DNA from 2 places in the Plantibacter sp. Mn2098 genome. Region 2 is predicted to be linked to the other one. Evidence: predicted binding sites of a transcription regulator. Region 2 holds the regulator's gene; the other holds the start of a gene.
The links. Region 2 encodes LexA, which represses DNA repair genes until DNA is damaged. Its sites were predicted from a motif close to TCGAACANNTGTTCGA; they were not measured.
Positions count from the first base shown of each region.

Region 1 (4,552 bases), on a different contig from region 2:
TCCAGTCGGTGTCCCTCGGGTACGCGGCGATGTCGTGGAACCGCTTCGCCCAGTCCGAGTCGGAGCGCCAGACCTGCAACGCGAACTTCGTGCGGTCGTAGCTGAAGATGACGCCCTCTGCGCCGTCGGGGAACTCGGCGATGGTCGGTCCGGACCCCGCGTCGGCGTACAGCACCGCTTCACCGTCGACGAGCACGCCGCCGATGCGCACCCCTTCCGAGGCGTCTGCGCGCACGAGCAAGCCGGCTCCGCCGTCGGGAAGCGGCGACCAGCGGCCGGGCGCGCCATCGATCCGCTGGTCCGGGTCGGTCACGAACTCGCCGGCGAGGAAGGCTGCCGGCCCTCGACGCGACGTCACCTGGTCGCGGCGTTCCGCACGGCGGGCGGCGAGCGCCTCTGCGGCGGTCGAGACTGCATCGCCCGCCTGTGCATCGATCGAGTCTGCATCGATCGAGTCTGCGGCGGTGCGGTGGTCGAGATTCGTCATGCGACGAGGCTATGCGCTTCCGCCCCGGTGCACTCCGCGCGCTGCAATCCGACGAAACATCGTTCGCAATTCCGGAACGTCGGAGCCGTTTGCGACCCTTCGAGGCCGAATATCGCTGCTTCGGGCGCGATCAGCCCGAGAGTTCCGGAATTGCGGACAGAGACGGGTGGGTCGGGCGCTGCCGCCTAGTACGACTCGCGAGGCGACTCCCGCAGACCCTCGAAGACGATGGCCGTGAGTCGTCGCCCCTGCGCGATGCCCGCATCGGTCGGCGCGACCCGCCAGAGGAACGACATCAGCATGATGATGTCGGCGGGGTCGTGGCCGGGCGCGATCGACCCTTCGACGATGCATGCGTCGACCAGCTTGGCGACGGCGGCGGTCGCTGGCGCCCAGGACGAGTCGACGACGTCCTGCGCAGCGGCACTGTGGAGCGCGTCGCCGAGGCCGTGTTTGATCCTGATGTAGCCGGCGAGCGTTTCGAACCAGGTGATGAAGGCCTCGTGAGCCGAAGCCGATGCTGTGAGGACCTCATCGACCATCAGGGTGAGCCGCTCGATGTCGTGTTGATATGCCGCCAGGATCAGGTCTTCCCGCGACGGGAAGTGGCGATAGAGCGTGCCGGGGCCGACGCCGGCCCGCTTCGCGACGTCGTTCAAGGGAACGAGGGGGTTCTCGGCGAAGAGTTCGTGAGCGGCGTCGATGATGGCCGCACGATTCCTCGCGGCCGCTTGCCGTTGCGTGCCATAGGTGGCCGGAGTCGCTTCAGTCATGAGTCGATCATGCCCTTGATTGACATGCGGAGAATCCTCCGCTAGTTTCGGATCAGTTGCGGAGAACTCTCCGCATGTTCAGGATAGCAGGAGGCAACCCCATGGACTACGTGAAGCTCGGCACCACCGGACTCGACGTCTCCCCCATCGCGATCGGTGCGATGACCTACGGCGAACCCGACCGGGGGCACCCCGTCTGGTCGAAGACCGAAGAGCAGTCGCGCCCGCTCATCAAGCACGCGCTCGACACGGGCATCAACTTCTTCGACACCGCGAACATGTACTCGAACGGCTCCAGCGAGGAGATCCTCGGCCGCGCGTTGCGGGACTTCGCCGATCGCGACGCGGTCGTCATCGCCACCAAGCTGCGCCACCCCATGCGGCCGGGCCCCAACGGCCGTGGACTGTCGCGGAAGTCGATCATGACCGAGATCGACCACTCGCTCAGGCGCCTGGGCACCGACTACATCGACCTGTACCAGGTGCATCGGAACGATCACGCGACCCCCTTGGAGGAGACGCTCGAAGCACTGCACGACCTCGTGAAGGCCGGCAAGGTCCGCTATCTCGGGGCATCATCGATGCACGCATGGGAGTTCGCGAAAGCCCTTCACCTGCAGCGGCAGAACGGGTGGGCGCGGTTCGTCTCGATGCAGGACCACTACAACCTCCTCGCTCGCGAAGAGGAACGCGAGATGATCCCGTTGGCCCTCGACGAGGGCGTCGGCACGATCATTTGGAGTCCACTGGCCCGCGGGCGCCTGGCCCGCGCATGGGACGATGCGAAGTCGACCGGCCGCTCCGAGTCGGACGGCGCCTTCGCCGACATGCTGTACACCGAGGCGGACGAGGTCGCGAACCGCGCCATCATCGATTCCGTCGGTCGAGTCGCAGAGGCCCACGAGACCAGCCGGGCCGCGATCGCGCTCGCTTGGCTGCGGCACCAGCCCGTCGTCACGGCGCCGCTTGTCGGAGCGGGCACCACGGCGCAGATCGACGATGCGGTCGCGTCACTCGACGTGACGCTCACCGCCGACGAGATCCGGTCCTTGGAGGGTCCATACACGCCGCGGTACGACTTCCAGGGTGTTTCCGATGAGGCCGAGCTGGAGGCGATCCGTGCTCGGATCCCCGGCATGTCACTCAGTTGAGCTGCTTCGACATCCGGTCACTGAACGTCTAGCCCGGTCGCTGAACGTCTCAGCCCGGTCGCTGAGCTTGTCGAAGCGCACTCCCTCACACAACGACCCCATCACGAGTTCTCCACAGATTCTTCGAATCTCTGTTCTATTGTGCATCCCCTTGGTATTCTTGATGAGTGGACATTCCTTCGAGGTTCGATCAGGTCGCGGCGCTCATCACGAGCATCGGCGACCAGATCGTCGCGGAGCAGCACGGCATCGCGGCGGCGGAGGCCAGGATCGCCAAACTGTATGCCGATGCCGCCAGCGTCTCCGATTTCACTGCGCAGACCGTGATGCCGGTCGGCACCCCTGCGGGCCGGGCGAGAGAACTCGCCCGGCTCTCGTTGCAGGCAGAGCTCTCGGCCATGACCCGCATTCCCGAGCGCACCATCCAGCAACGGATCAGCGAGTCGGAGGTACTCGTCCGTCAACTCCCCCAGACGCTCGCCGCGTTGACGGCCGGTAGCATCTCCGTCGGTCACGCGCGGGTCATCGTGGATCAGGTCGCTGATGTGCTCCCTGTGGACCGGTCGGAGTTCGAGCACAGAGTCCTGCCGATCGCAAAGACCCGGACAGCCGCTCAGCTCAAGCAGCGCGCTCGGATCCTGCGTGAGAAGCTCCATCCCGCCACGATTGCCACGAGGCACCACACTGCGAAGCAGGAGCGCCACGTCACACTCGTCCCCGCAGCCGATGGCATGTCCTGGCTGTCGATCCTCACAACGGCACCCATCGCGGCAGCCGCATACGGAAGACTCGCCGCACTCGCCACAGGCACCAGGCGGCACGGCGACCCGCGTACTCGGGCCCAGCTCATGACCGACCACGCCCAGAGCCTGCTGCTGTTCGGTGTCACCACGACAACCACCGACGCAACATCTCATAACGTTGCACCTGGTGGTGATGTGCTCCCATCTACGCTGCTCGACCCAGCATCAGCCCCGACCCCGGCGCCGACCCCGGCACCGACCCCGGAGCAGATCATCGACGACATCGTGCCCACCGTCCACGTGACCGTCCCGGTCCTGACTCTGCTCGGTGTGGAAGACCACCCGGGATCGCTTGAGGGCTACGGACCCATCGATCCAGAAACCGCGGTGCGTCTGACCGTCAACGCGAAGTCGTTCATCAGAATCCTCACCCACCCCGAGACCGGTTCGATCCTCTCCGTCGGTCGAGACAGATACACCCCACCCGTCGACCTCAAACGAGCGCTCGCCATCCGAGACACCCACTGCAGAGCACCCGGTTGCAGCAGACTTGCACGAGGTTGCGACCTCGATCACACGATCCCGTGGTCAGAGGGCGGGGAGACGTCCGCAGCGAATCTCGCTCATCTCTGCTCGAAGCACCATCACCTCAAGCACGACACGAACTGGTCGCTCAGACGCGGCACGGGCGACGTACTGCATTGGATCAGTCCGAGCGGACGCGAGTTCACAACTGAACCCGATCCGCCCGACTGGTATCCGCTGCAACCGGTCGACAGCGACTAGTCACTCGGCCGGAACCATCGGCGGCCACCGCTGCGCGGGCCCTTCGACAAGCTCAGGGACCGGGCGCAGACGTTGCGCGATGTGGGCCCTTCGACAAGCTCAGGGACCGGGGGGTACACGTTGCGCGGAGGCGTCGACGCCCATTGCAGAACCGAAACACCCGGTCACTGAGCTTGTCGAAGTGCCCGCAGCCTGACCACAGGCCCTGCCCTTCGACACGCTCAGCGACCGAGGATCTGCGCGGCGACCTCCCTAGCGCGGGGCGCGCACGATCACGACTCCGCCGACGGGCGGCTCGACGACGGCGGAACCGTTGTCGGCGTCGACGGCGATGACGTACGAACCGACCGCGACCCGCTGCACCCCACCCGTCGCAGGGTGGACGATGACGTCGAGGCCGGCCTCGACCCGCGACACCTGCTGCTGCTCGCGCACCGGATCCGTCGTCAGCAGGTGCGTCGGCTGCTCGCGCACCGCAGCCGCCTCACGACGGGTGAGCTCCGTCGCGACGTGCGCGCCCTGCGGCACACCATCGACCAAGTGCTGCGGCAGACCATCGACCGCGCCCTGCGGCACACCATCGACCACGCCCTGCCGAACACCATCAACGGA
Region 1 covers NZ_JBMOUH010000001.1:176,142-180,693, reverse strand. Annotated here, with positions in the region: gene ACL9RL_RS00800 (DUF1684 domain-containing protein) at 1-487, opposite strand, end outside; gene ACL9RL_RS00795 (TetR/AcrR family transcriptional regulator) at 673-1,260, opposite strand; gene ACL9RL_RS00790 (aldo/keto reductase) at 1,362-2,411, shown strand; gene ACL9RL_RS00785 (DUF222 domain-containing protein) at 2,579-3,940, shown strand; gene ACL9RL_RS00780 (MMPL family transporter) at 4,193-4,552, opposite strand, start outside.
Region 1: ACL9RL_RS00785 (DUF222 domain-containing protein) is a predicted target of LexA. The motif match lies at 2,535-2,550, and genes of this name have one in related genera.

Region 2 (4,552 bases):
GGGCGGCACGCTCGGTGTGCGCATGTTCCCCGCGGAGGACGGCGAACATGTCTCGCTGTCCGGTCCGGCCACCCTTGTCTACTCGGGTTCGATCACGCTCGCCTGACGAACGCCTCTCCGCCGCAACCGGTGCGCCTGCGATCTACTCTGCAGCGCCCCTGCTCGCCTTGAGGACGCGGAAGCCCTTGCCGATGGCGTCGCGGGTGACGGTGAAGTCTGCCGGGAGTTCTTCCTGCAGCCAGCGGTGGAGCGAGTCCGAGCCGAGGTTCCGTTGCACAACGAGCCAGGCATCGGCGTCGGCGGCGAGCCGCGGCACCCACTGCAGGAGCAGCTCGTGCAGGGCGACCTTGCCGATGCGGATGGGCGGGTTCGACCAGATGGTCGCGAAGCGTACGTCGGCGGGAACATCCTGGGGGAGCACCGCGTTGACATTGGTGAGGCCGAGGCGTTCGGCGTTCAACCGGGTGATCTCGAGAGCACGCTCGTTGACGTCGACAGCCCACACGGTCGCGTCGGGAGAGGCGAGCGCCAGGGAGAGCGCGATGGGCCCCCACCCGCAGCCGATGTCGAGCAGATCGCCCGCCGGCGGCGGGGTCGGAACATTGGCCAGCAAGACTTGCGTGCCGGTGTCGACGTGATCGGGGCTGAAGATGCCGTTTGCGGAATGCAGTTCCCGTCGAACCCCAGCGAGGGTGACGCTGATGGGGCGGAGCTTCAACTCGCTGCCGGGTTCAGGAGTGAAATAGTGCTCTTGTGCCATAGATGAAACGTACCGGAGAGTAAGGAAGTAGGGTTAACGCGATGACGAAGCCAGACGACGATTCGATCCAGCCGACCACCGACGATGTCGTCGAGCGGGTCCTGTCGAGCGCCGCTGTGAAGTCGTCGGGCTACTCGTTGTTCGGGAGTTCTGCTGCAGCATTGCAGTCGGAGCACACCGCGGGTGGCACGGCGGACGACGGCGAGCAGTTCGATCGAGAGGATCGGCAGGCGCTGCGGCGCGTCGCTGGATTGTCTACGGAACTCGAGGACGTCACCGAGGTCGAGTACCGCCAGTTGCGGCTGGAGAACGTCGTCATCATCGGCGTGTACCAGCAGGGCTCGCTCGTCGACGCCGAGAACTCGCTCCGCGAACTCGCAGCCCTCGCTGAGACCGCCGGCGCCGTGGTCCTCGACGGACTGTTGCAGCGCCGTCCGCATCCGGACCCGTCCACCTATCTCGGTCGGGGCAAGGCCATCGAGCTCCGCGACGTCGTGAAGGCGCTCGGCGCCGACACCGTCATCGCGGACACGGAACTCGCGCCCAGCCAGCGACGCGCCCTGGAGGATGTCGTCGGCGTCAAGGTCATCGACCGCACGGCAGTCATCCTCGACATCTTCAGCCAGCACGCGAAGAGCCGGGAGGGTAAGGCACAGGTCGAACTCGCCCAGCTCGAGTACCTGCTCCCTCGCCTCCGCGGCTGGGGTGAGTCGATGAGCCGTCAGGCCGGCGGCCAGGTCGGTGGCGCCGGCGCCGGTATGGGCTCGCGTGGTCCTGGTGAGACGAAGATCGAACTCGACCGTCGTCGCATCCACACGCGCATGGCGAAGCTGCGCAAGCAGATCGTCGCGATGAAGCCGGCACGTGAGGCCAAGCGTGCGAACCGTCGCAGGAACACCGTTCCGTCGGTCGCGATCGCCGGGTACACCAACGCCGGCAAGTCCAGTCTGCTGAACCGCATCACGAAGGCCGGTGTGCTGGTCGAGAACTCGCTCTTCGCGACCCTCGACGCGACCGTGCGCCGCAACGTCACCTCTGACGGCCGTGAGTACACGCTCGCGGACACAGTCGGGTTCGTTCGGAATCTCCCGCACCAGCTCGTCGAAGCGTTCCGTTCCACGCTCGAGGAGGTCGCGGACAGCGACGTCATCGTGCACGTGGTGGACGCGTCGCACCCGGATCCGGCCGGCCAGATCGCGACGGTTCGCGATGTCATCGGCGAGGTCGGTGCGAGGCACATCCGCGAGATCGTCGTGTTCAACAAATCCGACCTGGTGGATGACGGCCAGTTGCTCGTCCTGCGTGGTCTCGAACCGGACGCCGTGTTCGTCTCGGCACGCACGGGTGTCGGTATCGATGAGCTGATGGAGCGGATCGAGGAGGTCCTGCCGTCGCCCAGCCGAGAGCTGCACGTGCTGGTCCCATACAACCGCGGAGACCTCGTGACGGTGCTCCACGAGCGTGGCAAGGTCGTCGAGACGAGCTATGACGAGCACGGCACCATCGTGCACGCGTTTGTGAACGACGAGATCGCCGCGATCCTCGAACCCTTCGCGATGGAGGCGTCGGCGGCCCGTGCCGTACACGCCGCTGCGGAGCCGCTCGCCGTCGCCGGAGCATCGCACTCCGCCGCCGACTGACCCCGATCTATCGACAGGAAAGGACCGGATCGATTCTCGATCCGGTCCTTCTGTCGTTCTGCCGTGTAGGCGGCGTCGGCCGCGGCGTGCGCCGGTCCGATCAGACGCTACGCAGCACCGCTACGACCTTGCCGAGGACGTCGGCGTGGTCGCCGAGGATGGGTTCGAACGCCGAGTTGCGGGGGAGGAGCCAGGTGTGGCCGTCGCGCTGGCGGAACACCTTCACCGTGGCCTCCTCGTCGAGCATGGCCGCGACGATGTCGCCGTTCTCCGCCGTCTTCTGCTCACGCACGACCACCCAGTCGCCGTCGCAGATGGCGGCGTCGATCATCGACTCCCCGACGACCTTCAACATAAAGAGGTCGCCCTTGCCGACGAGCTGACGGGGGAGCGGGAAGATCTCCTCGACCTGCTGCTCCGCCGTGATCGGGATGCCGGCGGCGATCCGGCCGACGAGCGGCACCATGGCGGCGTCGCCGACGGACGGGGCGTTCTCGGAGGGGGTGCCCTCCGTCGCGCTCGGCAGGTCGATGAGGATCTCGAGGGCGCGCGGACGGTTGGGGTCGCGGCGCAGGTAGCCGGACAGCTCCAGCTGGTTGAGCTGGTGTGTGACGCTCGAGAGGGATGCGAGGCCGACGGCATCGCCGATCTCGCGCATGCTCGGCGGGTAGCCCTGTGAGGCGACGGCGCGCTGGATCACGTCGAGGATGGCGAGCTGCTTCTCGCTGAGGCTCTTCCGCCGCCGCGTGCCCGTTCGCTCGTGAGCCCCGTCGCTCCTACCGTTCGCTGCCATTGTCGCTCCTGCCCGGACCAGTGTCAGTGGGTGCTGGTGTACTCACTCCAACACTCGAAACTGTATCCGCCCGGCGTGCCTCAGACAAACATTCGTTCGAGCGTGTCGCACATTCGTGTGCAACAAGGTACGAAAACAGGGTTGAAGATTCGAACAATCGAATATATATTCGGAACACAGCTTCGTATCCGGTGTTCCTGGCCGAACACCGGATACGAATTCTCGTCAGGAACCCCATGGTTCCTGCAGGCGAGCACTTGGAGGTAGTCATGACTGCAGCACTCATCGGTATCCCGACCGGTTCGAACACGGCTCCACGCACCACCACGGCACCACGCACGCGACTGCGCCTCACGCGCCGCGGTCGCGTCGTCTTCACCACCCTCGCTGCGCTGCCCGTCGTGGCAGCCATCGCCGTCCTGTCCATCTCGGCCGGCAACGCCATCGCGTCCGGTCCGGACATCGGAGCGGCTGGCCAGGGCGCGTCCTTCACCTACGTGACGGTCGACGCGGGGGAGTCGCTCTGGCAGCTCGCCAAGTCCATCGCCCCCACGGCGGACCCGCGTGACGTCGTCGCGGACATCATCAACCTCAACCAGCTGACGTCGTCCGGCGTAGAGCCGGGCCAGCGTCTGGCCATCCCGATCAAGTACACGGACTAGGCGCAGCCTGCATCCCCGGCGGTCGGTACGATTGTCGGGTGACCGCTCTCGACGACCTCCCCATCCGCGACGACCTCAGAGGGAAAATTCCCTACGGCGCTCCGCAGGCACATGTGCCCGTTGCGCTGAACGTCAACGAGAACACCCACCCCATCCCCGAGGACGTCGCCCACGACATCGTGGCGTCACTCGCCGCGGCCGTGCTCACGGTGAACCGCTATCCTGACCGCGAGTTCACGGAACTCCGCGAGTCCCTCGCACGGTACCTCGGGCACGGCGTCACAGCCGATCAGATCTGGGCCGGCAACGGATCGAACGAGGTCCTGCAGCACATCCTGCAGGCGTTCGGCGGACCTGGGCGTTCGCTCCTCGGTTTTGTGCCGACGTACTCGATGTACCCGCTGTTGGCAGCTGGCGTCGGAACTTCCTGGATCCCCGGAACGCGTGACGACGACTTCGAGCTGTCCCCGGAAACTGCGGCTCGGCAGGTTCGCGACGCGAACCCGGACCTCGTGTTCCTGTGCTCACCGAACAACCCGACGGGCACACCGCTCCCACTCGCGACGATCGAAGCCGTTTACGAGGCGTCGACGGGCATCGTCGTGGTGGACGAGGCGTATGCGGAGTTCGCACCCGATGGCGAGGCGAGCGCGCTCACGTTGCTGGAGGGACGTCCGCGTCTCATCGTCTCGCGCAC
Region 2 covers NZ_JBMOUH010000010.1:192,472-197,023, forward strand. Annotated here, with positions in the region: gene dapF (diaminopimelate epimerase) at 1-106, shown strand, start outside; gene ACL9RL_RS16450 (class I SAM-dependent methyltransferase) at 143-760, opposite strand; gene hflX (GTPase HflX) at 802-2,400, shown strand; gene lexA (transcriptional repressor LexA) at 2,501-3,193, opposite strand; gene ACL9RL_RS16465 (LysM peptidoglycan-binding domain-containing protein) at 3,463-3,855, shown strand; gene ACL9RL_RS16470 (histidinol-phosphate transaminase) at 3,894-4,552, shown strand, end outside.